Regions from separate parts of the Thalassospira sp. ABL2_045 genome, predicted to be linked through region 3. Evidence: predicted binding sites of a transcription regulator. Region 3 holds the regulator's gene; each other region holds the start of a gene.
The links. Region 3 encodes PhoB, which activates phosphate uptake and scavenging genes when phosphate is short. Its sites were predicted from a motif close to TNTCATAAAACTGTCA; they were not measured.
Positions count from the first base shown of each region.

Region 1: a site for PhoB is predicted at 6,853-6,868, ahead of phnD (phosphate/phosphite/phosphonate ABC transporter substrate-binding protein). Genes of this name have one in related genera too.
Region 2: a site for PhoB is predicted at 4,828-4,843, ahead of phnF (phosphonate metabolism transcriptional regulator PhnF). Genes of this name have one in related genera too.

Region 1 is NZ_JBSWYV010000012.1:65,094-75,048, forward strand. It holds gene ACXAIA_RS16250 (16S rRNA (uracil(1498)-N(3))-methyltransferase) at 1-257, shown strand, start outside; gene ACXAIA_RS16255 (glutamate--cysteine ligase) at 269-1,639, shown strand; gene glpD (glycerol-3-phosphate dehydrogenase) at 1,718-3,238, opposite strand; gene phnE (phosphonate ABC transporter, permease protein PhnE) at 3,240-4,064, opposite strand; gene phnE (phosphonate ABC transporter, permease protein PhnE) at 4,058-4,864, opposite strand; gene phnC (phosphonate ABC transporter ATP-binding protein) at 4,861-5,658, opposite strand; gene phnD (phosphate/phosphite/phosphonate ABC transporter substrate-binding protein) at 5,741-6,739, opposite strand; gene ACXAIA_RS16285 (DeoR/GlpR family DNA-binding transcription regulator) at 6,896-7,732, shown strand; gene fumC (class II fumarate hydratase) at 7,893-9,284, shown strand; gene ACXAIA_RS16295 (DUF2867 domain-containing protein) at 9,328-9,810, opposite strand; gene ACXAIA_RS16300 (hypothetical protein) at 9,918-9,955, shown strand, end outside.
Region 2 is NZ_JBSWYV010000006.1:194,083-204,037, reverse strand. It holds gene ACXAIA_RS11225 (alpha-D-ribose 1-methylphosphonate 5-triphosphate diphosphatase) at 1-39, opposite strand, end outside; gene phnL (phosphonate C-P lyase system protein PhnL) at 32-736, opposite strand; gene phnK (phosphonate C-P lyase system protein PhnK) at 751-1,533, opposite strand; gene ACXAIA_RS11210 (alpha-D-ribose 1-methylphosphonate 5-phosphate C-P-lyase PhnJ) at 1,533-2,459, opposite strand; gene ACXAIA_RS11205 (carbon-phosphorus lyase complex subunit) at 2,464-3,597, opposite strand; gene phnH (phosphonate C-P lyase system protein PhnH) at 3,600-4,223, opposite strand; gene phnG (phosphonate C-P lyase system protein PhnG) at 4,220-4,720, opposite strand; gene phnF (phosphonate metabolism transcriptional regulator PhnF) at 4,854-5,567, shown strand; gene ACXAIA_RS11185 (trimeric intracellular cation channel family protein) at 5,591-6,226, opposite strand; gene ACXAIA_RS11180 (LysR family transcriptional regulator) at 6,251-7,198, opposite strand; gene pcaH (protocatechuate 3,4-dioxygenase subunit beta) at 7,303-8,016, shown strand; gene pcaG (protocatechuate 3,4-dioxygenase subunit alpha) at 8,020-8,649, shown strand; gene map (type I methionyl aminopeptidase) at 8,782-9,531, shown strand; gene ACXAIA_RS11160 (malate synthase G) at 9,644-9,955, opposite strand, start outside.
Region 3 is NZ_JBSWYV010000001.1:799,466-809,420, forward strand. It holds gene glcF (glycolate oxidase subunit GlcF) at 1-168, shown strand, start outside; gene ACXAIA_RS03620 (hypothetical protein) at 274-576, opposite strand; gene ACXAIA_RS03625 (PstS family phosphate ABC transporter substrate-binding protein) at 991-2,025, shown strand; gene pstC (phosphate ABC transporter permease subunit PstC) at 2,161-3,540, shown strand; gene pstA (phosphate ABC transporter permease PstA) at 3,533-4,882, shown strand; gene pstB (phosphate ABC transporter ATP-binding protein PstB) at 4,884-5,687, shown strand; gene phoU (phosphate signaling complex protein PhoU) at 5,709-6,431, shown strand; gene phoB (phosphate regulon transcriptional regulator PhoB) at 6,448-7,146, shown strand; gene ACXAIA_RS03655 (cation:proton antiporter domain-containing protein) at 7,239-8,987, opposite strand; gene ACXAIA_RS03660 (calcium/sodium antiporter) at 9,260-9,955, shown strand, end outside.

The sequences.
Region 1 (9,955 bases), on a different contig from region 3:
AAGTGCTAAGTCAACTATTGGCAAAGGGCTCTGGCTCGTTTATCGACAATATCAATGTTGTTAACCATGCAATCGTGATTGGACCCGAGGGCGGCTTTAGCGCCGACGAACTTGAACGTATCCGCAAACAGCCTTTTGCAACGCCTGTTAGTCTCGGTCCGCGTATCCTGCGTGCCGAAACGGCCGCAATCGCAGCTTTGACCGTATTTCAGGATCGTATCGGCGATTGGTCGCACCGACCCGTTGCGAGAGATTAGGGGAAGCCCTTATGACTGTCAGCGCCTCCACTGGTGACAGCCCGGTTATTGAAAGCCGGCGCCAGCTCGTCGAATGGTTTGAGTCCGGCTGTACGCCGAAAAAGGACTGGGCCATCGGCACCGAACACGAAAAATTCGCCTATACCCGCGATGATCTGCGCCCCATTCCCTATGAAGGGGAACGCGGGGTTAAAATGCTGCTCAATGCCCTTGCCAAACATTATGACTGGGAACCGGTCATCGAGAACGGCAATGTCATTGCGCTTACCAAGGACAAATGTTCCGTATCCCTCGAACCCGGTGGGCAGATCGAGCTTTCCGGTGCACCGCTTAAAAACATTCACCAGACCTGTGGTGAAGTGCATACGCACCTTCATGAAGTCCGCGAGATTTGCGATGGGCTTGGCATTGATATGCTTGGCGTCGGACACAATCCGAAATGGAAGCGTGAAGACATTCCGTGGATGCCCAAGGGGCGTTACAAGATCATGGGTGAATACATGCCCAAGGTCGGAAACCTTGGTCTGGACATGATGCTGCGGACCTCGACCATTCAGGTCAATCTCGACTTCAGCTCTGAAGCCGACATGGTCAAGAAATTCAAAACGTCGCTGGCCCTTCAGCCGGTGGCGACCGCCCTGTTTGCGGCGTCCCCGTTTGTCGATGGCAAACCAAGCGGCTTCCTGTCGGCACGCTCGAACGTCTGGACCGATACCGACCCGGATCGCTGCGGCATGTTGCCGTTTGTGTTCGAAGACGGTTTTGGCTTTGAGCGGTACGTTGACTACATGCTCGATGTGCCGATGTATTTTGTCTATCGCGATGGCAAGTATCTTGATGCTTCGGGCAAGTCGTTCCGTGATTTCATGGATGGCAAGCTTGATGTCGTGCCGGGCGAACGTCCGACCATGAATGACTGGTCAGATCACATGACCACCGCCTTCCCGGAAGTGCGTCTTAAGAAGTTCCTTGAAATGCGCGGGGCCGATGGTGGACCGTGGAAACGCATCTGTGCGCTGCCGGCCCTTTGGGTTGGGTTGCTCTATGATGACGCTGCCCTTGATGCCGCATGGGATCTGGTCAAGGACCTGTCGGTTTCTGAGCGCGAAGCCCTTCGTAATGATGTTCCGCGTACAGCCCTTGCGACCCCGTTTAAGAACGGCACGGTTCAGGATCTTTCAAAGGAAGTTCTGGCAATTGCCCGTCAGGGGCTTAAGAACCGTGGCCGCATGGATGGCTATGGTGATGATGAAAGCCACTTCCTCGACAGCCTTGATGACGTCGCGCAAAGCGGCCGGACCCTGGCCGAGGAATTCCTTGATAAGTATGAAACCGAATGGAACGGTTCGGTTGATCCGCTGTTCAAGGAATATGCCTATTAAGGGCGCATCAGAATTTGCAAAAAAGGGCAGTGAAATCACTGCCCTTTTTTCATGTCTGCAGATCGCATGAATTGCTGGTTACTGTGCAGCCTGACCAAGCCGGGTTTGGGCGGCAAACCATTGTTCGATGGCTTCGACCTGATCAGGCTGCATCCCGATGCCAAGCTTGGTCCTGCGCCACAGAACATCTTCTGCGTTGCACGCCCATTCATTGGCCATCAGGTAGTGGAGTTCAGCCTCATACAGGCTCGGGGTAACTTCTGCCCCCAAATCATCCAGTGATGCCGCCGCGCCGATGATTTCTGTAATCGCCGTGCCATAGCTGCGCACCAGTCGATACAGCAAGGCTTCTGGCAACCAGTCATATGTTGCCCTGGCCTTGGCAAGGAATGCATCAAAGTCCCCGTCGAGCATATCACCGCCGGGCAGAACGGCCTTTGCAGTCCAGTCCCTGGCATTGTTGCCCAGAACCGGGGCCAGTTTCTGCATCGCATGTTCGGCAAGCCTGCGATAGGTGGTGATCTTGCCGCCATAGATCGACAGGATCGGGGCCGCGCTGCCGGTGTCGCCGGTATCAAGATCAAACACGTAGTCGCGGGTTACCGCGGACGCGTTGGCGTTCTTGTCATCATAAAGCGGGCGGACACCGGAATAATCCCAAACCACGTCCTTGCGGCCAAGCGGCTTGTCCAGATAGCCATTCACCAGATCAAGCAGATAGTCGACTTCCTGATCGCTGATTTTGACCTGTGCCGGGTCGCCATTATAGGCAACATCGGTGGTCCCGATCAGGGTGTGGTCCTGCTGATAGGGGATGGCAAAGGCAATGCGCCCATCTCCATTCTGGAAGATATAGCAATGATCATGGTCATGAATGCGCGGCACGACAATGTGGCTGCCCTTGACCAGTCGAAGACCGGCAGCCTTTTGGCCAAGTCCGGCATTTTCAACCATCTCGGTCACCCACGGCCCGGCACCATTGACCACTGCTTTGGCCTGAACCGACTGTGGGCTGCCATCAGGGCCGATCAGTTCGGCATTCCAGTGATCATGATGACGCACCAGTGACGCGCATCTGGTCCGGGTGCGGATTTCTGCACCGCGCACCTCGGCGTCTTGTGCGTTCAAAACCACAAGACGGGCATCATCAACCCAGCAATCGGAATAGGAAAAACCGCCGGTAAAGTCGGATTTCAACGGTTCGCCTTCGGGTGTGTCCTTAAACGAAACAGCGCGTGAGCCCGGCAGGCGTTTGCGTTTTGCCAAATGGTCATACAGGAACAACCCGGCGCGCAGCATCCATTTCGGACGCAGGCCCTTGTGATGGGGCAAAACAAACGTCAATGGCCAGATGATATGTGGGGCAGCGCTCAAAAGAACTTCGCGTTCCTGAAGGGCTTCGCGCACCAGTCGGAACTCGTAATGTTCAAGATAGCGAAGACCGCCATGGATGAGTTTGGTCGAGGAGGAAGAGGTGGCCGAGGCAAGGTCGCGCTGTTCGACCAAAAGAACAGAAAGTCCGCGACCGGCGGCATCACGGGCAATACCAGCCCCGTTAATGCCGCCGCCAACGACCAGAAGGTCGTATGTTTTGGTCACGTCAGATCACCTTTTTACGCAGGTAAGCTGAGATGGCTTCGCCAATAATGACCAGACCAATAATTGCCAGCAGGATCGTGGCAACCGTTTGCCAGGCAAAGGTATCAATCGCCCCCTGAAGGATGATGCCGATACCGCCAGCCCCGACCAGACCCAGAACCGTACTTTCACGCAGGTTGATGTCCCAACGCAGAATGGATACGGCAAAGAAGGTCGGCATGACTTGCGGAATGACGCCATACACCAGAATCTTGAAGCGCGATGCGCCAACGGATTCCAGGGCTTCGATCGGTGCACGGTCGATTTCCTCAATCGCCTCGCCCAGCAATTTGCCAAGGAACCCAAGCGATCGGAAAATGATCGCCAGAATACCGGCCAGAACACCCGGTCCGAACACAGCAACAAACAGCAGTGCCCAAATGATGGTGTTGACCGAACGCGACGACACCAGAATGAACCGGCCAAGCCACAGCGTGAAACGGTTCGGGGTGGTGTTCTGTGCCGCGATCAGGGCAATCGGAAGGGACATGAATACCGCAAAGAAGGTCGCGATCGTTGCGATATTGACGGTTTCAAGCAACGTCCAGCCGATTTCCTGCCAACCTTCAAGCGATGGCGGGAACATGCGGGCAAACAGATCGCCCATCTGGGCCGGGGCATCCCAAAGCCACGGCCAGATGACATTGATCGTGGAGAGCGACCAGACAACGGCGAGTGCGACAAGTGCGGTCAGGCCGTAACGCCGCCAGCGTTCCTTGGTGGTGTAGCGGGACCATTCGCGATTGGCGATTGCTTCCGGTCCGGTAGGTTGGGTGGTGGCTACCATAGGTTCCTCCTGATCCGGCCGCTGATGGCCTCGCTGACAAGGATCACACCGATGATGCAAAGGGTAATCGCCAGCGCAAAGTCATAGTCGTAACGCCCAAAGGCATTAAGAAGGGTCGATCCGATACCGCCCGCACCAACGATGCCAACAATGGCAGATGCGCGCAGGTTGCTATCAAGCTGATAGATCGAAAGACCAATCTGACGGGGCATGATTTGCGGGATCACGGCATAAAGTAGGGTGACAAATGTCGCCCCGCCGGCTGCCCGGATCGCTTCAACCTGACCCCAGTCGATTTCCTCGATCCGTTCGGCCAGCATTTTGGCAACGAACCCGATGGAATAGACCGTCAGCGTCAGGATGCCCGCCAGCGGGCCAAAGCCGACCGCTTTGACAAACAGGATGGCGACAATGACCGGATGGAAGGAACGCGCAACAATGATGACACCGCGCCCGATGGTATAAAGCCATTTGGGTGCGATGTTTGATGCGGATGCAAAGGCAATCGGAACGCTCAACGCCAGACCAAGCAGGGTTGAGACGATGGCGATCTTGATGCTTTCCATAAAGCCGTCAAACAGCAACTCGCCGCGCAGGAAGCTTGGCGGGAAGGCGCCCTTGAAGATACGGATAGCACGCGGGACACCGTCCTGAATACGCTCCCAGTCGAATGGCAGGGACGTTAATGCCCACCATACATAGGCCGCAACCGCCACCAGAATGCCCCAGCGCAACACGGGGTTGGCAATAAAGGGGGACTTCTTCCAGGTGCGGCCCGTTGATTGAACGGTGCTGCTCATCGTGCCGCGACCTCGCGCAGGTGATTGCTGCTTTCGGCACCACCGCGTTCTTCGGCCGGGACACCGGCATAAATTTCATCCATCGCGTCATTGTTCAGGTCAACCGGCTCGCCATCGAAAATGATGCGGCCAAAGCGCATGCCAACGATACGCTGGGTATATTCCTTGGCTTCGTTGACGTTATGAATGTTGATCAGAACCGGCAGGTGCAGCTCGGATGCGAGCGCGCGCAGCAGTTCCATGATCTGACGGGATGTTTTCGGATCAAGCGATGCCGTCGGTTCATCGGCAAGCAGGATTTCAGGTTCCTGCATCAGGGCGCGGACAACACCGACACGCTGGCGTTCACCGCCGGAAAGTTCATCAGCCCGTTTGTCGGCATAATGGGCGATACCGACGCGTTCCATCAAATGGAAGGCGCGATCAATATCTTCCTGCGGATATTTGCGCGTCACGGCGCGCCATGCCGGCAGATAGCCCAGACGACCGGACTGGACGTTTTCCATGACCGTCAGGCGGTCAATCAGGTTAAAGCCCTGAAACACCATGCCGATGCGCCGGCGTGCCAAACGCAGCGCCTTGCCTTCGAGGCTGGTCAGTTCAGTGCCATTGAGTTCGATGGAGCCCGAAGACGGTTCCACAAGGCGGTTGATACAGCGCAGCAGGGTACTTTTACCTGCGCCCGAAGCACCAATGATGGAAACAACACTCTCGCCCGGGACTTCAAGGTTCAGGTTCTTCAACACGGCCTTTTCGTCGCCATAGCGTTTTACAAGTTCTTTGATACGCAGCATTGCGTTACCCCGAATAATATGGGTGGCACAGGGCCTGCCAAGGCAGGCCCTGCAAAGTTCGGATCGATTGGAAAGTCAGGAATTACTTGAGGTTGTCCGGGGTGTATTTGACACCGTTGGCAGCCTGAATTTCGCGGATAACCGCCCAGTCATCCTGATAGGTGATCGGCAGGAACTTCGAGACACCTTTGAATTCTTCACCAAGGGCGGTGCCCTTCATGTCAAAGGTAAAGAAGGCTTCCTTGATCTTTTCGACCAGTTCCGGCGCGAGGTTGTAGGCATAGTTGAACGAAGTGGTCGGGAAAGGCTTGCTTTCATAGATGATTTTGACTTCGTTCGGATCATAGAGATCGCGCTGGGCCATACGTTCGACAACTTCCGAGGCAACCGGGGCTGCATCATAGTCACCGGCGACAACGCCAAGGATCGACTGATCGTGCGAACCGGAATAGACAACTTCGTAATCCTGTTCCGGAACGACGCCCTGACCCGGAAGCAGTGCGCGCGGTGCCAGGTTGCCCGAGTTCGAGGTCGGCGAGGTATGCGCAACGCGTTTGCCTTTGAGGTCCTCGACCTTGTCGATGCCACTGTCGGTACGGGTGTAAAGCTGAAGCGTATAGCCAAAGCGACCATCATCGGCCCCCATCAGGGCAAACGGAACGGCACCGGCAAGGTTGACAGCAAACGGGGTCGGACCGGTCGAGAAGCCGGCAACGTGCAGACGACCTGAACGCATGGCTTCGACTTCTGCCGAGTTCGACTGAACCGCAAAGAAGTGCACGTCTTTGCCGGTAACGTCTTCAAGATGCTGGAGGAACGGGTCCCAGATGTCAGCATAGACGGCCGGGTCTTCGACCGGGGTATAGGCAAAGACAAGGGTGTCGGGATCAACAAGCTGATCTGCGGCCGGGGCATCGGCAACAAGGTCACCGTCCATGTCGCAATAAATCGGATCAAGATCGCCGCGCGCGATGCAGTCATCTGCTGCGGCAGCCGGGGTGGATGCCATGCCGACCATGCCGATTGCGGCAAGGAGGGTGGTCAGTTTTAAACTATCGGTTTTTTTCGGATGTGAAAACACTGGTTTTGCACCTTTCTTCCCTGTGATTGACGGTTTTCCGCCATTTTGAGCGTGGTTTTGTTGTTTTTATTGTTGCTTTAACCAACATTATGAATTTGAAAAAGTTGGAAAATCAACACAAAACTGTAACAAAATGTTTCGGTCAGGGTTGCTAAGATGGCTGTCTTCGGCACAAAACCGGCCATAATTGAGGGGGGTGTGGCTTTGCGTTTAGGAAAAAAAGAGCGTCAGCAACGTATTCTGCAAGAGTTACAAGTTCACCCCCATGTGAGAGTTGCCACACTTGCCGAACGATTCGACGTTGCAACCGAAACCATCCGCCGTGATCTTGATGCGCTGAGCAGCGATGGCCTGATCAAACGCGAGTTCGGCGGGGCATCGGCCCGCCCCATGGGCCATCAGCCGGATCTGGCAGAACGCCAGCTTTCTGCTGTTGCCGGGTTTGAGCGGATTGGCATGATGGCCGCTGACATGGTGCGGTCCGGCGATGTCGCCATGATCGATGCCGGATCAACCGTGGCCCAGATTGCGCCGTTTCTGGCAGCTCGTACGACAAAGCTGCCCCGCACGTTTCTCACCAACTGTTATGCAGTGGTGCATGGCATGGCCGAGCTTGTGGATCATGATGATGTCCTGATGTGTCCGGGGCAGTTTGATCGACGGGAAAATGCCGTCTATGGCAACGACACCATCGAATATCTGCGTCGTTTCCATGCCAATATCGCCTTTATCGGTGCATCGGGCATATCCCGACAGGGATTTAGCGACGTCAATCGCCGGGCGGTGGCCGTTAAGCGCGCCATGATGGAACGCTCCGATGAAACATGGTTGATGGTGGATCATACGAAGTTTGATCAACGCTATCTGGAAAACGTTGCCCCGCTGGAAGAACTGACCGGCATCATTACCGACCGCCAGCCGGAGCCGGAATTCGCATCCCAGCTTGAACGCGCGGGCATACGGCTTTTGGCATGGCGTGATGACCTCCAATAGGTTGCCTGCATCACCTCAGCATTTTTGAAAATAAGATTTGTTCGCAATTGAGTTTGCGTTCACCCGGATTTCAAACCATATTCCGTGCGCAACATATCAAAGTGTTGCGTGCCGGGTTCCCGCCCCGGTCAGTTTGTTTCTGACACGGAGGATTTTGATCGTGACCAATTCAGTGACCACCCGTACCGAACAAGACACCATGGGCGAAATTGATGTGCCCGCCGATCGGTATTGGGGGGCGCAAACCCAGCGATCCAGACAGAATTTCCGCATTGGTGGTGAACGCATGCCCGATGCCCTGATCAAGGCGTTCGGGGTTCAGAAACTGGCAGCTGCGCGCGCCAATGCCGCGCTTGATAATCTTGACCCGGAACTGGCCAAGGCGATTGAAGCTGCCGCCACCGAGGTGGCCGAAGGCAAGCTTCTGGATCATTTCCCGCTGGTTGTCTGGCAAACCGGATCGGGCACCCAGACCAACATGAATACCAACGAAGTGATCGCCAACCGGGCGTGCGAGATCCTTGGCAAGCCGACGGGCAAACGCGAACCGGTCCATCCCAACGATCACGTCAATCGCGGGCAGTCATCCAATGACAGCTTCCCGGCCGCGATGCATATCGCCGCCGTGGTCGAAATCGAAGAAAAGCTGAAACCAGCCCTTAAGCATCTGCGCACGACCCTTGATGCCAAGGTCGCGGCCTTTGACGACATCGTCAAAATTGGCCGTACCCACATGCAGGACGCGGTGCCCCTGACCCTTGGACAGGAGTTTTCCGGTTATGCCGCACAGATCGCGCTGGGGCTGGACCGGATTGAAGATGCGCTTAAACGGCTGCGCAAACTGGCACAGGGCGGCACCGCCCTTGGTACGGGTTTGAATGCGTCCGATGGCTTTGATGTCGAATTTGCCAAACAGGTTTCAAAGATCACCGGGCTTGAGTTTGAAACGGCCGAAAACAAGTTCGAAGCCCTGGCCGCCCATGATGCCTGTGTTGAGATGTCGGGTGTTTTGAATGTGCTGGCGACGTCGCTGATGAAAATCGGGAACGATATTCGCCTGCTGGGGTCCGGTCCGCGCTGTGGTCTGGGGGAACTTGTCCTGCCGGCCAATGAACCCGGATCATCGATCATGCCGGGCAAGGTCAACCCGACCCAGGCCGAGGCCCTTACCATGGTGTGCGCGCAGGTAATGGGCAATCATGTTGCGGTCACGGTTGGCGGATCAAACGGGCATCTCGACCTGAACGTGTTCAAGCCGGTGATCATTTATAATCTGTTGCAATCAGTGCGCCTGATTTCCGATGCATCGGTCAGCTTTGCCGATAACTGTATTGCCGGTCTTGAGGCCGATCAGGAAAAGATTGATCACTATGTCGAACAAAGCCTGATGCTGGTGACCGCCCTGGCGCCGCATATTGGCTATGACAATGCAGCTGCAGTCGCCAAAAAGGCACACAAGGACCGCAGCAGCCTCAAAGAAGCCTGCATCGCGCTTGGCTTCCTTGACGGGGCAAAGTTTGACGAACTGGTGCAAGCCCGCGACATGATCTGATTGATGACGGAAAAGGCCGGGCAATCACACCCGGCCTTTTGGCTTAGTGTGCGTAGGCCGTGTTTAACATCGCGGGCACAATGCGATTGTGAAACGGCATCACAGCAGCAAGGTAGGCACGCCCCAGCGCATTGTTGCGCCGAACCAGCGTGATGCTTCGCACCAGTGTCCGGTTGGCATCAATTGCCTCGGTTTCAAAGACGATACGAAAATTCAGATGATGGTCATCAAGACCAAGAATGACCGACTGGTCGCTTTCGCTGATGATCGGAAAAGGGCCGATGGTTGAAGTTCCGGGATCAACCATATCAGCGTCGGTTTTAAGGCCAAGCGGCCTGACAAGAAGGTTCCGAAGGGCGAGTAGGCGATGATACCATTGGGGGGCCGAGTTAATCACATGCCGTGCTGCCTGCTGCGCGGACAGGTTTGGTTGCTTGGCGGTGATGACAAATGAGTCTCCCCAGTCGGCATCGGACAGGCCCGGATGTGGAAGGTGGACTGCAGACCCGGTTGCGCGATTTGTCATCTTGTCGTTTCCGCATGGTGGAATTCACATGGAAATTAGTCCGAAATTGGTCGAATGCAATGATCAATATCATTGCAGGTGATCTTTGAATCAGGCATATCCAAGTCATGCTTACGCGCAAACGTCATAACCGCCGGGCAGGTGG
Region 2 (9,955 bases), on a different contig from region 3:
CAGAACCAGTTTGGCATTGGTGAAAATCTGTTCAGTCATTGGCCCCAACTTTAAAGGAAGTCACATCAAACGACCCGGTGCAGACGGCATCACGGGTTTCATGGTCGTGGAAAATACCGGCAATTGCCGCACCGCGGCTTTTGGCTTCTTCAATCAGCGCCAGAACTGTGGCGCGATTTTGGGCGTCAAGCGATGCGGTCGGCTCATCAAGCAGCATGATCGGATAATCAGCAATAAAGCCACGTGCAATGTTCACACGCTGTTGCTCCCCGCCTGAAAAGGTCAATGGTGAAAGCTGCCAAAGACGTTCGGGGATGCGAAGCCGGGTTAAAAGGTCACGCGCCTTTTCGGTCGCAGCCTTGCGATCCGTGCCAAGGGCGACAAGCGGTTCAGCCACGATATCAAGCGTCGGCACACGCGGGATCACGCGTAGGAACTGCGACACATAGCCAAGCGTGCGCTTGCGGATATCAAGGATCGAGTGTGGGCTGGTGGTGGTGATATCGAGCCAGTCGCCATCATGGAAGACCTTGATGGATCCCTGCGAGCAGGTGTAATTGGCATAAAGCATGCGCATGAAGGTACTTTTCCCGGAGCCGGATTCACCGGTCAGCGCGATACATTCCCCAGCCGAAAGCATGAATTCAACGCCCTCGAAGACCGGGATGGTCACGCTGCCTTGTGTGTGCAGGGTAAAGCTTTTGGCGACGTTTTGAGCATGAAGCATTTCAGACATTTTCTTCGCCCCGATCAGTTCTGCAGAATGGAAGAAACAAGCAGCTGGGTATAGGCATGCTGCGGATCATCAAGAACCTGGTCGGTCAGACCATGTTCAATCACCTTGCCCTGTTGCATCACCATCAGCCGGTGCGAAAGAAGACGTGCGACTGCCAGATCGTGGGTCACGATGATCACCGCAAGATTAAGATCGTGAACCAGCCCGCGCAGCAGATCGAGCAATCTGGCCTGAACAGAAACATCAAGCCCACCCGTGGGTTCGTCCATAAAGACGAGGCGCGGGCTGGTTACGAGGTTGCGGGCAATCTGCAAACGTTGCTGCATGCCGCCCGAAAAGGTTGATGGCAGGTCATCAAGGCGCTCGGATGCGATTTCGACTTTACCAAGCCAGCTGTCCGCATTGCTGCGAATGTTGCCATAATGACGATCCCCGATCGCCATCAGCCGTTCACCAATATTGGCCCCGGCACTGACATTCATACGTAATCCATCACGCGGGTTCTGATGCACAAAGGCCCAGTCGGTGCGCATCAGAAGACGGCGCTGTGCTTCGGACATCTGATAGACATCGCGCACACCATCAATGCGGGTTTGATATTCAACCAAACCTTTGGTCGGTTCCTGCTGGGCGGATATGCTGCGCAACAAAGTCGATTTACCGGATCCGGATTCCCCTACGATGCCAAGAACTTCGCCGGGACGGAGTTCAAAGCTGACATCCTTGCAGCCAACCCGGTCGCCATACATCATGGTCAGGTTGTCAACACGCAGAAGCGGTTCGTTCATCTGGGTCATTATTCTGCTGCCTTTCCACGGTCTGCGGTGCCAAGGGGTTGGTCATGATGTTGCGGGCCGCGATGGCCGGCGTCCTGTCGTTCCGCACAGTAATCTGTGTCCGAGCAGACAAACATCCGGTTGCCCTGGTCATCGAGAATGACTTCATCAAGGTAACTGTCGCGCGCACCACACATGCCGCATTCATCTTCCCAGGTCTGGACTTCGAACGGATGGTCCTCGAAATCGAGGCTTTTGACCTTGGTGTAGGGCGGCAGGGCATAAATGCGCTTTTCACGACCGGCGCCAAAAAGCTGAAGGGCAGCCATGTCGTTCATTTTCGGATTGTCGAACTTGGGCGTTGGCGACGGATCCATCACATAGCGATCATCGACCATCACCGGATAGGCATACGTGGTCGCGATGTGGCCGTGGCGTGCGATGTCTTCATAAAGCTTCACATGCATCAGGCCGTATTCTTCAAGCGCATGCATTTTCCGTGTTTCGGTTTCACGCGGTTCAAGGAAGCGAAGCGGTTCTGGGATCGGCACCTGATAAACAAGAACCTGATCTTCGCGCAGTTCCTTTTCCGGAATGCGGTGACGGGTTTGAATGATCGATGCTTCCGCGGTTTTCTCCGTGGTGGCGACCTGTGCAGTCTTGGCAAAGAATTGCCGGATGGAGACCGCGTTGGTGGTGTCATCCGCCCCCTGGTCAATGACCTTGAGCGTATCATTCGGTCCAATTACAGCAGCCGTCACCTGAACACCGCCGGTGCCCCATCCATAGGGCATTGGCATTTCACGTCCGGCAAACGGTACCTGATAGCCCGGGATTGCGACGGCCTTAAGCAGGGCGCGCCGGATCATGCGTTTGGTCTGTTCATCGAGATAGGCAAAGTTATAGTCCGGTGCCCCGTCGGCCGGGTTTTTGACAGTCTGTTCCATGGGATTACTCCGCGGCCTCGGGTTGGGATGTGCCATTTTCGGCGTCGGATTTCGCCAGACGTTCCTCGACCTCGGCGCGCATGCGGCGCACCAGTTCAAGTTCGCCCTGGAAATCGACATAGTGTGGCAGCTTGATATGTTCGACAAAGCCTGTGGACTGGACATTGTCGCTATGTTCCATCACGAACTCGCTGTCCTGTGCCGGGCCCATGATCTGTTCGCCCATTTCATTGGCGCGCATGGCACGATCAACCAGCGCCATCGAGATGGCCTTGCGTTCGTTCTGACCAAACACAAGCCCATAGCCACGGGTAAATTGCGGCAGCTTGGTTTTTGATCCCTTGAACTTGTTGACCGTCTCACATTCGGTCAGTTCGATGTCACCGATATCAATCGCAAAGCCGAGTTCTTCGGGCTCGATCTCGACCGAAACAGTGCCATAGCGGATTTCACCGACAAAGGCGTGGCTGTTGGCATAGCCACGCTGGGTGGAATAGCCAAGTGCCAGAACAAACCCCTCATCGCCGCGTGACAGGTTCTGCAAACGCAGATCACGCCCAGCCGGGAATTTGACGGGCTCACGGGTCAAATCGGCCACCGGCGCATCTTCATCAACCGGGACCGGTTCGTCCTGAATAAGGCCTTCATAATTCAGGATGTCATCGAGAACGCGTGGCATGTTTTCATCGACCGGCTGTTCGCCACTTGATGCCTCGGTCGGTTCTTCCCCATTTGCCATCAGGGTGAAATCAAGAAGACGATGCGTGTAGTCAAAGGTCGGGCCCAAAATCTGTCCGCCGGGCAGGTCCTTGAAGGTTGCTGAAATGCGGCGCGACACATCCATCTCGGCGGTTTGGATCGGTTTGGAAAACGCAAAACGCGGCAGCGTCGTGCGATAGGCCCGCATCAAAAAGATCGCCTCGATCAGATCACCACGGCCCTGCTTGATGGCAAGGGCAGCCAGATCGCGGTCATAAAGCGACCCTTCGGCCATGACGCGTGTGACCGACAGCGACAATTGCTGTTCGATCTGATCGGTTTCGATTTCGGCAATGACTTTGTCGCCCCGGCGCTGCTCGGCCAGAAGCTTGTGAGCATTGTTGATGGCGCGTTCGCCACCTTTTACCGCAACATACATGATTAATTGACCTCGATCCGGGTGGTGCGCGACAGGGCGGCGATCTGGGTTGGGCTTGCGAAAATCACATCAACGCCGCACGGAAACAGGTGATGGTTCTCTGCCCGCCAGGCATGGAAGCTTTCCGGCAGGTCCTTGATCGCAAGGCTGTGTGTGTTCTTGATGCCCGGACCCTTAAGGGTCATGGACGGGCGATCGGAAATCTCGTCGACCATCAGGATCAGGGTCGCGGATTGATCCGGATATTCTGCGTTGCCGACGGAAAGATCGGTGATGAAGGACAGGTCATCTGAAATGCGGGCAACTGCAAAGTCCGCCTGTTTGACATCCGTGCTGATCGGGCAACCGCAATGGAACTTCAAATGATCGCCGGCGGCCTTGGTCGCGCATGATGGCGAAAGCCATACGGTGGTATCCATATCCGCCATGGCAAGAAGGGTTGCCGTCGCAGCTTCGTTCAGGCCATCGGGCGCCGTAACAGTGACCGGCAGATCATAAATTCGACCGGGGCGGGACATGGCATCAAGCAGGGCGCGAAAGACGGCATTGGAATCAAAGGCCGCATGATCAAAACCGGGCAGCAGGTCACTTGTCTGGGCGGTTGTTGATTGGGATTGGGGCGTCATTCGTCTTCTCCGCGGACAAGGGTGAAGAAATCAACTTTGGTGGCGGCAACCTTGCGCGCATGATCTCGTTTGGCGGCGGCCTGTTCGGCGGCGAGCGTTTCGATGAAGTCGCTTTCCGATCCATCGCGCAGCATCACTGCGTCAAACAGAGCGGCATATTGCGCCTGAATGCGGTCGCGTCCCTTGACATAGGAATGCCCGACGGTGCCATCAGACAGTGTCACGGCACAGCGCGTTACCGTCATTTCGCCGAGGTTAAAGCGCTGGCCCGCACCACCGGCGCGACCGCGCACCATCACCATGCCGATCTGCGGTTCGCGCAGGTGGGTCCAGGTTTCACTGCCATGGTTTTCCGACCAATGTGTTTCCAGCCGGGCACGTGATGTGCGGGCCAGAACCGACATCCATTTTTGACGTGCGGCAATTTGCGGATCGGTGGGGGTGTCTGTAGTCCGGTTCTGATCGGTCTCGGCATTCGGGGCAGGGTGCGCCGTCATCAATCTGATCCCTTTTCAACTTGTGTCGACAAATTCAAAATTTGTCTAGACGTCTATACCTGTTGACGTTATAAGACGATCCAGAACCAAAGGCAAAGGTCTTGCGGTGAAAGTTTTATGAACGGGGAATGTAATGGATTGGGAACCGGGCCTATCTATCTGGAAGCAAATAGAAAAGCAGCTTCTGACTGATATTGCCGACGGGGTTTTCGCGCCCGGTGACAAGATGCCGACCGAGATGGAACTGGTCCGGCGTTTTGGGGTGAACCGCCATACGGTGCGTCGTGCGATGGCCGCACTTGTCGATTCCAATGTTGTCCGCGTTGAGCAGGGGCGCGGGGCCTTTGTGCAGGAACAGATCCTGGATTACCCGCTTGGATCGAAAACCCGTTTTTCGCAGATTGTATCGGGTCGACATCGTCTGCCCGACAAGCGCCTGGTGTCGTCCGAGGTGCTTAAGGCCAGTGCAACCGTCGCACAATTCCTTGATGTAAAACCGGGCACACGGGTGATTGAATTGTTCTCTGTGTCCGAGGCCGATGGTGTGCCGCTGGCGGTGGCGACAAGTTACCTGCCGGCTGCCCGCTTTGACGGCATTGTCGAAATATTTGTCGAGACCAAGTCGCTCACCGAGGCCTTCAAGCGTTTCGGGATTGATGATTACAGCCGCAAGACCACGCGCATTTCCGCCACCCTGCCGTCATCAAGGGTCGCCAACCTGCTCAAGCAGGCGCGTAACCGTCCGGTGATTTCGACGGAAAGTGTCGATGTCGATTCCGCAGGTGTGCCGATTGAATACGGGATCACCGCCTTTTCAAGTGATCGGGTGCAGTTGATCGTCGAGTAAGGCTTTATGTGGTTGAAAGGCCCCTAGTACTCACGACCCGGTCGGGCCTTATAGACCGGGAAACGTAGACCGAACTTGATCGCACTTGCCCGCATCGTGAAGGCGGCAAAAAAGCCGATAACGGCAATCGGCCCGCGCGGCAATCCAAGGATTGTGGTACCGATGACATAAATCCCGGCACCGACGAGCGCGCAGGTAATATAAATCTCTGGCCGCAGGATCAGGGGAATTTCATTACACACCACATCGCGCACCATCCCGCCAAAGGTCGCGGTGATCATACCCAGAATGACGGCCACCAAGGGCGATACGCCAAGATTAAGGCCAATGGCCGCCCCGGTAACCCCGAACATCGCAAGCCCCAGAGCATCGAGCCACAGCAAGGCGACATAGCGCCGCTCTACCAGATGGGCGGTGAAGTATGTCAGGATCGCAGCGCCGATACAGGTCACAAGCCAGGTGATATCACGGATCCAGAAGACCGGTGTTGCCCCGGTGATGACATCACGCACCGTGCCGCCCCCGATCCCGGTAAAGGTCGCGATCAGAACGAACCCCATGATGTCCATCTGACGACGGGATGCCTCAAGCGCGCCGGTAATCGCAAAAACAGCAACCCCGGCCAGTTCAAGCCAATAGATGATTTCTGTAATCGTCATGATGTCCTTTGCGGGGCCTGTCCCCTAAGTTTGCGAAACGGGTTCTTTGGTTGGCATGCGTAGTCGGGTTGCGGCAACATCTTCAAGCTGCTCGCGCAACCAGCGATGCGATGGATCATGCTGATAACGTTGGTGCCAGCACATGAAAATCGGCAGATCAAGCGTGCCGTCCTTCAGATCGGTGACCGGCATTGGTGCACGCGCAAAATCACGCAGGGCATGCTTGTGCAAAAGACTGGGCAAGGTTGCGATCATATTGCTTCCACGCAGGAATTCGGCAATGGCGGTAAAGTTCGGGACCCGCAAAACGATGTTGCGATCAACGCCCTGACTTTCAAGCATGTCATCAAATTCAAGCGTGCGGTTATTGCCATAGCGCACGGTGATGTGGCGTGCGGCAAGATAGTCATCCACGCTTTGTGGGGCATCCCGCATATCCGGGTCATAAAACACCATGTAGTGATCGGTCAGAAGGCGCTTTTGCACAATATCAACCCCTTCGGGCGGGCGGGGTGAAATCAGAAGATCACAGTGATTTTCACGCAAAAGCGCGGGCCCTGGCAAAAGTGACGGCACCACCGTCATGCGGATGTTGGCAAGTGCACCTTCAAGATTACGAAAGAGCGTCGGCAGCAAAAGATCACGCTGCAGGTCGTTGGCCGCAATCGTCAACGTCATCGATGCGCCGTCAGGCTCGAAGTCCGCGCCACTGGCAAAGGCCTGCATCTGATCGAGAAGAAACCGCGCCTGCTCTGCCAGGTTTTGCGCATGTGCGGTTGCCACAATCCCGCGCCCCGATTTGGTGAAAAGCGGGTCGCGCATGATGCGGCGCAATTTGGTCAGGTTGTGACTGACCGCAGATTGCGTCACGCCAAGCCGTTCGGCAGCCGCCGTCACAGACCCTTCTTCGAGAACGGCCAAAAATAGACGCAGCGCATGGCCGTCCAGTTCCAAATGATCGAAATTACTCATGAATTACATGATAAATGATGCATTTATTTTATGCAATTGGCCGCGCAGGATGGCCTTAACGCGGACATTCAACTGTCCGGAGCATCATCTGCGGAGGAAACATCATGGAATTTTATCAGCGTGACAGAACGCTTCAGCCCGCTGGTTACACGCCGATCTACAAGACATCGGTTGCGCGTTCACCGCGCCAGTCGCTGCTGTCGCTGCAAGGGTCCCTGTCCGAGGTCACCGGTCCGGTTTTCGGTCAGAATGAACTGGGGCCGCTCGATAACGATCTGATCCGCAACTATGCCAAGGAGGGCGATCCGATTGGCGAGCGCATCATCGTTCACGGGCGGGTTCTTGATGAAAATAACCGCCCAGTACCCAATACACTGGTCGAATTCTGGCAGGCCAATGCCGGTGGGCGCTATCGCCACAAGAAAGATACCTATCTGGCGCCGATTGACCCGAACTTCGGCGGGTGTGGCCGCGCACTCAGTGACGAAAATGGCTACTACTTCTTCCGCACCATCAAGCCGGGCCCCTATCCATGGCGTAACTACGTCAATAGCTGGCGCCCGGCCCATATCCATTTCTCGGTTTTCGGATCCGGCTTTGCCCAGCGCCTGATCACCCAGATGTATTTCGAAGGCGATCCGCTGATCAAGGAATGCCCGATTGTCCATGTCATCCCCGACGAGGATGCAATCAACCGCCTGATCGCGCCGATTGATCTGAATGGCTCGGTGCCGCTCGATACCATTGCCTACAAGTTCGACATCGTTCTGCGCGGCCGTCGTTCGACCCTGTTTGAAAACCGTCTGGAAGGAAACTGATCCATGGTTCAGAACCTTGATTATCTCAAAGAAACAGCCTCCCAGACGGCGGGCCCGTATGTTCATATCGGGCTTATCCCCAAGCAGGCCGGTTTTGACATCTTTGAAAACAATTTCACCAACATTCTGGCCGATGAGAACACCCGTGGGGAACGGATTATCATCGAAGGACGGGTAATTGATGGCACCGGCACGCCGCTTCGTGATGCGCTGCTTGAAATCTGGCAGGCCAATGCAGACGGGCGCTACAATCACGAACTGGATCGCCAGAAATCCGGCAAGGTCGATGAAGATTTCCGCGGTTGGGGGCGGACCGGGACCGATTTTGATACCGCTGTCTATCGGTTTGAAACCATCAAGCCAGGTGTGGTTTCGGGTCGCAACAGCCGTGATATGGCACCGCATATCAATTTCTGGATCGTGGCGCGCGGGATCAATATCGGCCTGAACACCCGGATGTATTTCGCCGACGAAGCCGATAAAAATGCGACGGACCCTGTGCTGAACCTGATCGAACAGCATGAACGCCGCAAAACCCTGATCGCAAGCCGCGACGATAGCGGGCCCGTTCCGGTCTATCGCTTTGACATCGTGCTGCAGGGCGAAAACGAAACCGTGTTCTTTGATATCTGATTGCGATTGATCGGATTGAAACCTGAATGCATTGCGACGGCCATCACCGGTGGCCGTCGTTTCTTTTGAAACGGTTTGTCACGGCACAGGGGTTTTCTTGACTTTGGTTCGACGCATCGCAATAAGCATTCCATGACAATTTCATCAGAAAGAGAACTCGAACAGCTGCGCAAGATCGGGCGCATTTGTGCCCGTGCACGTGATGTCATGGGGGCGGCCGCCGTTCCCGGGATCACGACTGCCGAACTTGATCAGATCGGACGCAAGGTTCTTGAAGATGCCGGGGCGATCTCCGCCCCGGAAAGCGAATATAAATTCCCCGGTGCGACCTGCATCAGTGTCAATGAGGCCGTCGCCCACGGCATTCCCGGGGATCAAGTTCTCGCCGATGGGGATCTGGTCAATATCGATGTGTCGGCATCACTTGATGGGTATTTTTCTGATACTGGTGCCAGCTTTATTTGCGGCACGGCAAAACCCGAAATCGCCAAGCTGTGTGAAGACGGCAAAAAGGCGATGTGGACGGGCATCAAGGTCGTGCGCGACAAGGCCCCGATCCGTGAGATCGGGCTTAAGATCGAAAACTTTGCCCGCAAGGGCGGCTATACCCTGATCCGTAATCTTGCCAGCCATGGCATTGGCAAGTCGCTGCATGAACATCCCCACACCATCCCGACATGGGATGACCCAAAAGAACGCCGGGCGCTCAAGAAAGGGCAGGTCATCACCATCGAACCGTTCCTGTCACTTGGCGCGAAATGGGCACTCGATAGCGAAGATGGCTGGACGCTCTATGCCGATACCGGTGATGCGACCGTGCAGTACGAACACACCCTTGTTGTTACCGACAAGGGTTATGAAATCATGACGCTGGGCAGTTGATCCCGGCAAAAAATGCTGCACTTTATGCTGCAGCATTTTCTGCAGCATAAAAGCCGCCCGATCCATTCGGGCGGCTTTTGTTTTTGGTCTGATCTGGCGTCTGGTATCGCGATCAGGCGCCGTATTTTGCCTTGGCTTCGCGCCGGCGCGCATGCAGAACCGGTTCGGTGTAACCGTTCGGTTGCTCACGCCCCTTGAGGACCAGATCACAGGCGGCAGCAAAGGCGATGCTGTCATTAAAGTGCGGCGCCATGTTGCGATAGGTCGGGTCACCTTCATTCTGTTTGTCGACGACGGCGGCCATACGTTTCATGGTTTCCATCACCTGTTCTTCGCTGCACAGGCCATGATGGAGCCAGTTGGCAATATGCTGGCTTGAAATACGCAGCGTCGCACGGTCTTCCATCAGGCCGACATCATTGAT
Region 3 (9,955 bases):
GCGACCCAGCCCGATCTGGTCGCCACAGGTAATATCGGCTGCATGGTGCAGATCGAAACCGACGATCTCAAAGTGCTCCATACCGTGCAGTTGCTTGATTGGGCGGCGGGCGGTCCGGTGCCGGAAAAACTGCGCGACCGCATGAAGGCGACCGAAATGGCGGGCTAGGCCACTGTTGCTTCAAAAGCCCAAAACAAAAAAGGACGGCAGGGAAACCTCTGCCGTCCTTTTGGTTTCTGACCATCCGTTTGGGATGGTGCGCCAGATGGCGTCTTATTCTTCTTCGTTACCCAGCAGGCTTTTTACAATGCCCTCAGCGGCCGAGCTTTCGCTGCTGTCTTCGGCATAGGCCGCGGTCTTGTCGCGAATCCACTGAACGGCAGAGGCCTCATCGATATCAACTTTCTGCGCGACCTGGGTCAGAACCGCTTCGATGGCGAGAACGTGGGATGCCACATTGTTCACCGCGACATGAAGATCATCAATATGACGCGATGCGGCTTCGGACATGTCGCCCAGTTCGCCAGACAGCTTTTGGATCAGTTCCTGAATCTCGTCGAGTGAGGCGTTGCTCATTTTTTGCTCCTGCTTGTGCCGACGCGTCATCGCTGCCCGGCTCTTATTGGTCCCTGCTGTCGCAACAGTTGCGTGGAATGGCGCTTATGTAAAGTACTTGCTGGGAAATATCGCCAATTCACGGCATTCGGCAGGCCCAAAATGGCCTGATCGGGCAATTGTTACAGTTTTTGTGACAGTCCGACGTAACACTGGGCCGAATTTGCGTGTTGGAATGAAAATTCAGTGTTTTCAGGTGCGCATGAAAAACAGCTAAGTCATTGATTTTAAATGGGCGAAACAGCGGTTTTTACTGCTCTGATACGTTGTCACATAACGTTAACAAAAGCGACACAATACCGTAAGCACCCAGCGGTAGAGTCCGCCTCGCAGATCGTTGCACCGTTCCGAAGTGGAACAACCATTGGGGAATTTATGATGAAGAAGACTCTTGCTGTTGCGGCGCTTATGAGCGTTGCCGTTGCTGGCGCTGCCGAAGCACGCGACCAGATTCGTATCGTTGGTTCGTCCACCGTTTTCCCGTTTGCAACCGCCGTTGCAGAAGAATTCGGTAAAACCACCTCTTTCAAAACGCCGGTTATTGAATCGACCGGTTCTGGCGGTGGTCTGAAGCTGTTCTGCGCCGGTGTTGGCGAACAGCATCCGGACATCACCAACGCTTCGCGTCGCATCAAGAAGTCCGAAGTTGAAAAATGTGCTGCTAACGGCATTTCGGAAGTTACCGAAGTTAAAGTTGGTTACGACGGTATCGTTCTGTCGAACTCCAACGCTGCCCCGCAGCTCGACCTGACCAAAGAGCAGATCTTCCTTGCTCTTGCTAAAACCGTTCCGTCCAAAGACGGCCAGTCGCTGATCGACAACCCGTACAGCACCTGGGCAGAAATCGATCCGAGCCTTCCGGACGTTAAAATCGAAGTTCTCGGCCCGCCGCCGACCTCCGGTACCCGTGATGCCTTCACCGAGCTGGTACTCGAAGAGGCTTGCGAAAGCTTCCCGGTTATCGCCGCTCTGGAAGAAACCAACGAAGACCAGTTCGACGCAGTTTGCGCTGGCGTTCGTGAAGACGGCGGCTACGTTGAAGCTGGCGAGAACGACAACCTGATCGTTCAGAAACTCGAAGCCAACCACGATGCGCTTGGCATCTTCGGCTTCTCCTTCCTTGACCAGAATGGTGACAAACTCCAGGGCTCCATGATCGCTGGTGTTGCTCCGACCTTCGAAGCAATCTCTGCTGGCGATTACCCGGTTTCCCGTTCGCTGTACTTCTACGTGAAGAACGCGCACGTTGGCACCATCCCGGGCATGAAAGAATACCTGGCTGAATTCACCGCCGACAAAGCATTTGGTGACGAAGGTTACCTTGCTGACCGTGGCCTCATCCCGATGGATGCAGCTGAGCGTGAAGCAGTCCGCAATGCAGCGATGAACCTTTCGCCGCTGAGCATGTAACGCGATCTTTCAACCGGTGGCGGCAACAGTCGCCACCGGTTTCTTTGTTTCTTGCCTTGATTTGTTTATTGTTTCTGTCCTATTGGCCTCACGAACTGATTTCTGCAGGCTCATCTGGCGAACGGATCTAACATAATGTCCCTGTCTTTCCTGTTGCTCGCGATTGCCGCACTTTGTGCGCTGTCCTTTTATTTTGGGCGCCAGCGGGCTGTCGCCATCTCGGGCGGCCGACACAGCAATCTTCACTCGTTGCCGGCACATTACGGGGCGTACACAGCTGCATGGTGCGGACTTCCCGCGCTGGTTTTGCTTTTGATCTGGTACGTTTTTCAGGGTTCGGTGATCGAGGCGCTCATTGTTTCCGAGCTGCCGGCCGAAATCGTCAATGACTCCGGACGTCTGTCGCTGGCGCTGAACAGTATTTCACTGATTGCCGCGGGCAATGGCCAGCATTTGTCTGTTTCGCCGGAAATCGTCGACGCCGGTCGTCGTCTTGGCAATCTGCAGACGATCGCCAATGCGGCACTTGTTGTTTTGGTTCTTTCGGCGGCGACCTTGGGTCTTGCGATGTCGTATCGCAAGATCGAAAAGGAGATGCGCGCGCGCAACAATATTGAACGCATCGCACGCTGGATGATGATTGCCTGCTCGGCGATTGCCATCCTCTCAACGGTTGGTATCGTTTTCTCGCTTCTGTTCGAAGCGCTGCATTTCTTCACCAAGGTCAGTCCGCTCGAATTTATCTTTGGTCTGGAATGGAGCCCGCAAACCGCGATCCGCGCCGACCAGGTTGCATCCGAAGGCGCCTTTGGGGCGATCCCGCTCTTTGTCGGTACTTTGCTGATCACCCTGATCGCGATGTGTGTTGCCGTGCCGATCGGCCTGTTCTCGGCGATCTATATGGGCGAATATGCCTCCCCGAAATTCCGTGCGGTGGCCAAACCCGCACTCGAAATTCTCGCCGGTGTGCCGACCGTTGTGTATGGCTTCTTCGCGGCCCTGACTGTTGCACCCTTCCTGCGCGACAATGGCGCGCTGCTCGGTCTTGATGTCAGCTCGGAGAGTGCGTTGGCCGCCGGTCTGGTCATGGGTGTCATGATCATTCCGTTCGTCTCCTCGCTGTCTGATGACGTGATGTCGCAGGTGCCGAAATCCTTGCGCGATGGCTCTTATGGGCTGGGCGCAACCAAATCCGAAACCATTCGTAACGTGATCTTCCCGGCGGCTTTGCCCGGGATTGTCGGTGCGGTTCTGCTCGCGGTGTCGCGTGCGATTGGTGAAACCATGATTGTTGTGATGGCGGCCGGTCTTGCGGCGAACATGACGGCAAACCCGCTTCAGGCTGTAACAACCGTAACCGTGCAGATCGTGACCCTTCTGGTCGGTGACCAGGAGTTTGACAGTGCCAAAACCCTCTCGGCCTTTGCGTTGGGGCTGGTTCTTTTCCTTGTCACCTTGGGCTTGAACGTATTTGCCCTTAAGGTTGTTCAGAAGTATCGCGAGAAATATGACTGATATGGCATCTCTTATGGAAGACAGAGCTGCGGCCAAGGTGATCTCTGACAATCTGCGCAAGCCGGTTGACTGGGACAGCCCGAAAATCGCCCGCAACATCAAAAAACGCTACGCTGCTGAACGCCGCTTTAAAATGTATGGCCTTGCTGCGATCGGTATCGCGCTTCTGGCCCTGTTCGTTCTGGCATTCTCGATCGGCTCGAAAGGCTACAGCGCCTTTTACCAGACCTATGTCCAGCTCGAAGTGACCTTCGACCCGGCTGTGATCGACCCGGAAGGGACCGGCGATCCGGACGTGATCGGGCGGGCAAACTTTGATGGTCTGATCAAGCAGTCCCTGCGCGAACGCTTCCCGGACGTGACCTCACGCAGCGAGAAACGCAACCTGTATGGCATCGTTTCAGGTGGCGCGTCTTATGATCTGCGCGAACGGGTTCTCGAAAATCCGAGCCTGATCGGGCAGACGCGCACCATCTGGCTGATCTCGGGTGACGATTTCGATATGCTCAACAAGGGCTATATCGACCCGACCGTTGATGAAGGCGACCGTCGCCTCAACGATCAGGAAGTCGGCTGGTATAACGAACTGGTCGAAGCCGGTGCGGTGGAAAAACAGTTCCATGCCCGCTTCTTCACCAGCGGCGATTCCCGCGAACCGGAATTGGCCGGGATCTGGGGCGCTGCGGTTGGCTCGTTCTATACCCTGCTTGTGACCTTGGCGTTGTCCTTCCCGATCGGTGTTCTGGCGGCGGTGTATCTTGAAGAGTTCGCACCGAAGAACCGTTTCACCCAGATTGTTGAGGTCAACATCAACAACCTGGCCGCTGTCCCGTCCATCGTCTTTGGTCTACTGGGTCTTGAGGTGTACCTGAATGTCATGCATCTGCCGCGTTCGGCCCCGGTTGTCGGTGGTCTGACTCTGGCCCTGATGACGCTTCCGACGATCATTATTGCCTCGCGTGCGGCGATCAAGGCGGTGCCGCCGTCGATCCGTCAGGCCGCGTTGGGCCTTGGTGCCTCCCCGGTTCAGACCGTGACCCATCATGTCTTGCCGCTGGCAATGCCGGGCATTCTGACGGGCACAATCATTGGCATGGCCCAGGCATTGGGCGAAACAGCACCGCTTCTGATGATCGGGATGGTCGCCTTTATTGTTGATATCCCGGGCGGGGCACTTGACCCGGCAACGGTTCTGCCGGTCCAGATCTATCTGTGGGCGGACAGCCCGGAACGTGCCTTTGTCGAGAAAACCTCGGCAGCGATTATGGTGTTGCTGGCATTCCTTGTCCTGATGAATGGACTGGCTGTGTATCTGCGCAAAAAATTTGAACGGAAGTGGTAAAATGGCTGCTGTATCCCAGAGCGCAATGACGGCAGAGCCGTCGGTCGAAAAACCGAAAATGACCGCGCGTAACCTTGATCTTTTCTATAGCGACAATCAGGCCCTCTATGAGGTCAACCTCGATATCGCTGAACAACAGGTTACCTCGCTGATTGGCCCGTCGGGCTGTGGTAAATCCACCTTCCTGCGCTGCCTGAACCGAATGAATGACACCATTGACGGTGTCACCATCAAGGGCGAAGTCACCCTTGATGGCCGCGATATCTATGACAAGCGCATCGACGTGGTTCAGCTGCGCGCGCGCATCGGCATGGTGTTCCAGAAACCGAACCCGTTCCCGAAATCGATCTATGACAACGTGGCCTATGGCCCGCGTATTCATGGTCTGGTCAATTCGCGTGACGAGCTTGACGAAATCGTCATGACCTCGCTCGAACGTGCCGGCCTTCTGAAAGAAGTCAAAGATCGCCTGCAGTCGCCGGCAACCGGTCTTTCCGGTGGTCAGCAGCAGCGCCTGTGCATCGCACGTGCGGTCGCCGTCAGCCCGGAAGTCATCCTGATGGATGAGCCGTGCTCGGCGCTTGATCCGATCGCGACCGCCAAGGTCGAGGAACTGATTGACGAGTTGCGCTCGAACTACACGATCGTGATTGTGACCCACTCCATGCAGCAGGCAGCCCGTGTGTCACAGCGCACCGCGTTCTTCCACCTGGGCAAGCTGGTCGAAGTCGGCGAAACCGATCAAATCTTTACCAACCCGAAGGACGAGCGCACCAAGGGTTACATTACCGGCCGCTTCGGTTAAGTGAGCCAGGAGTACGCATAAATGGCTGAAGATCATACCCATATCGTAAGTTCGTTCGACGAGGAACTCACCCGTCTGAACAACATCATCTCGCAAATGGGCGGGCTTGCCGAAAGCCAGCTTATTTCGTCGATCCGCTCGATCGTCAAACGCGATTCCGAGCTGGCCGAAAAAGTCATCCTGTCCGATCAGCGCATCGACGTTCTCGAACAGGAAGTTCAGGACTTTGCTGTTCGTCTGCTCGCCCTGCGTCAGCCGATGGCAGATGACCTGCGTCAGGTCGTGACCGCGCTCAAGCTGTCGAATGATCTCGAACGTATCGGCGATTTGGCCAAAAACATCGCCAAACGCGCCCAGGTCCTGAACCAGATCCCGCCGATCCGCCCGGTTCAGGCGATCCCGAACATGGCCAAGCTGGCCCAGGAAATCATTAAGGATGTCCTGGACGCCTATATCGAAGGCGATGCCGACAAGGCCCACCGTGTTTGGGAACGCGATCAGGAAGTGGACGACATGTACAATTCGCTGTTCCGCGAATTGCTGACCTACATGATGGAAGACCCGCGCAACATCACCGCGTCGACCCATCTATTGTTCATCGCCAAGAATATCGAACGTATTGGCGACCACGCCACCAACATCGCCGAAACGATCTATTACCGGATCAAGGGCGAGGACCTGCCGGGTGTTGACCGGCCAAAAAACGACGCAGCGAACTTCGCTGTTGTCGAACCGAATGAGTGACACTGGAGCATAAAAGATGGACCCAACGGTTCTTATCGTCGAGGACGAAGCTGCAATCGTAACCATGTTGCGCTACAACCTCGAACGCGAGGGGATGCAGGTCGTCGAAGCCGGAGACGGTGACGAAGCGTTGAAAATCATGGCAGAAACCCATGTCGATCTGGTTTTGCTCGACTGGATGTTGCCCGTCATGTCGGGGATCGAGGTCTGCCGCCAGATCCGTCGCAAGCCCGAAAGCCGCGACCTGCCGGTGATCATGGTCACCGCGCGCGGCGAAGAAGGCGACCGTATCCGTGGCCTTGATACCGGCGCGGATGACTATGTCACCAAGCCGTTTGCCATTGGCGAGCTGCTGGCTCGTATCCGCGCGCTTCTGCGCCGGTCCGGTCCGGCGCAACCACAGGGGCAGTTGATCTATTCCGACATCGAAATGGATCTCGCCGCCCACCGTGTCAGCCGCAATGGCAAGGCGATCCATCTTGGCCCGACGGAATTCCGTCTGCTGCGCTATTTCCTTGAGCATCCGGGACGTGTTTTCTCGCGCGAACAGCTGCTGAATGCGGTCTGGGGCCCGAACATCTATGTCGAAACCCGCACCGTTGACGTTCATATCCGTCGCCTGCGCAAGGCACTCAATGACGTCAAAGGCACCCGCGATATCATCCGCACCGTCCGTGCGGCGGGCTATGCGCTGGATTCCGAAACGGCTGCCTAAGCTGGTTTTTGATCCGTGATCCAATGAAAAACCCCCGTTGCAGTGTGCAACGGGGGTTTTTGTTTTAATCGCGTAACGAGTTGGCGTTGGCTTTATGGGGTGTCCTCGGCCGGTTTGTCGGCTTCCTCGGAACTTCCCTGTTTGCGCTGTGTGCGCGGCGCCAGTTCGTTCATCAAAAGCATATCGGCCCGACGGAACTTGGCGATTTCCGCATCGATATCTTCTTGCGGCACCTCGCAGGCGGCCAGAACGTGATCCGATAACCGCAAGCCGGTTTCAAGCACTTCCGGGATGGCGGCATCTGCGCCATGGCGGGACAGTGGCCCGATATGGGTGATGTCCTGCGCACGGGCAAAAATCTTCAGATGCGGATAATGCTGCCTTAAAAGCGCAACCGTCTTCTCGGTCGCATGCGGGTTCCCCATGGCAACAACCGCAATTTTTGCTTCGTCAGTGTGTGCCGCCCGGAAAGTTTCCGGTCTTGATCCGTCTGCGAAATAAACCGGCAGGCCTTCGGCCCGGCCACGCGAAACCTGCTGGGCGTCACTATCAAGCACCAGGAACGGGATGTTCCGGGTTTTAAGCAACCGCGCCAGAACCCGGCCAACGCGCCCGCTGCCGATCACCAGAACATGCTGCTGAATGCCCTCGGACTCTTCGGCGATCTTGCCAAGCTGGTCTTCTTCCTTGGGATGGAGCTTTTCCTCGATCTTGTGACCAAGACTGATCAGGGTCGGGGTCAGGGCCATGGAAATCGCCACCACCGGGATCAGCATCGCCGCAATATCAAGCGGCACCGCCCCGTTCTGGGCCGCCAGGGCAAACATCACAAAGGCAAATTCACCGCCCGCCGCCAGGCTCATAGCCACCCGGATCGCCAGACCGGTTTCAAACCGCATGGCGCGCGCCAGTCCGAACAGAACCGCCGTCTTGATGGCGAGCAACAAGACAAGCCACATGACGATGGTGCCGAACTGGTTATAAACCACGTCAGCGTTGACCGACATGCCCACCGACATGAAGAACAGCGACAGGAAGACCCCGCGGAACGGCGAGATATCGGCTTCGATCTGATGGCGGAATTCGGTTTCGGCCAGCATCACACCGGCAATGAAGGCCCCCAGCGCCATCGAAAGACCGGAAACTTCGGTAAGGGTGCTGGCGGCCAGCACGACAAACAATGTGCCAATGGCAAACAGTTCCGGGTTTTTAAGCGACGCGATATAGCGAAACAGGCGCGGCAAGACATAACGCCCAACCAGCAACAGCAACGCGACCGACCCGAAACCAAGCAGGATGCTCATCCACGGGCTGGTTTCCGTTCCGGCATTGCCTGCCGCCTGCACCATAATCAGGAACGGGCCAACCGCCACGTCCTGCAGCAACAAAATGGCAAGCGCGGCACGGCCAAACCGGGTATTGAGCTGCCGGTCGTCAGAAAGCTGTTTTAGGATGATCGCAGTCGATGAAAGCGCAAGCGCACCGGCAATGACAAGGGCCGTGGGCAGCGCAAACTTCATGGCCACCAGAAGCCCCAAAAGGGCTGCCATCGACACCACAATCTGCAAAACGCCAAGCCCGGCAAAGCGTCCGCCAATGACGCGCAGGCGATCACGCGAAAGCTCCAACCCGATCATGAACAGCAGGAAGACAACACCAAGTTCGGCAACGGTTGAAATGTCTTCGCGTTCGGAAATCAGGCCAAAGCCGAACGGTCCGATAAAGAAACCACCAATCAGAAATCCGATAATCGAATTCGCACGAAGCTTGTGCGCAATGGGAACCGCAATGATCGCGGCAGTCAGAATAAGGAACAGCTCGAACAGAACGCTGTGATGCATGGCGAAAATCGATCCGGCAGGCGGTTAAATATTTGAAAATAACGAGATTAACAGGATAACGAAAATAACCCTGCCAGTCGTGGGTAAATTTGACACATGTGAAAAATTCACACCCCTGTCGCAGCATGCGGTTCAGGCGCGCCGTGTTGTGCTTAAACGGATGCGTGCACACAATGTCACATCCTGATGACTTGCCATTCGGCTTGCCAAATGCCATCTTCCGCGGGCCTGATAAAAGGCCGGTTTAATCGCTTTTAAGACGAGCAGACATTTTGGAACAACTTATCCCCTATCTTCAGATCATCGCAGGTCTTGTTTTACTGACAGCAGGTGGTGAATTCATCGTACGGGGGGCGGTTGGTCTCGCACTTTTGCTCGGCGTTTCCAAAGTCATTGTCGGTCTGACGATTGTCGCAGCCGGGACATCTGCGCCGGAATTTGTCGTTTCGCTAAATGCGTCCCTTAAAGGCACGGCCGATATCGCCATGGGCAACGTTGTTGGCTCCAACATTGCCAATATCCTGCTTATTCTAGGTGCCGTCGCATTGCTAAAACCTGTCGCGGCGTCGCGTGTGACGGTGGTGCGCGACGGGGGCACCATGTTGCTCGGCACGGCCCTGTTCATTGGTTTGTGCATGTTTGGCGTGATCGAACGTTGGGCTGGGGCGATCATGCTCTGTGTGCTGGCGGCGATCTGGTACTTCACCTACAAGCATGACAAAAATTCACCCAGCGAAGCCAGCCACCTGCACGAAGAAGAAGTCGATGAAATCGGTGAAAAGCCCAAGGGCTGGACCAAGCCGATCATTGCGACCGTGATCGGAATTGTCGGCCTGATGCTTGGTGCGGACTGGCTGGTCGAAGGCGGGGTAACGGTGGCCCGTCAATTTGGCGTCTCCGAGGCGGTCATTGGCCTGACGCTTGTGGCATTCGGCACCTCCTTGCCCGAACTGGCCGCATCGGTGGTT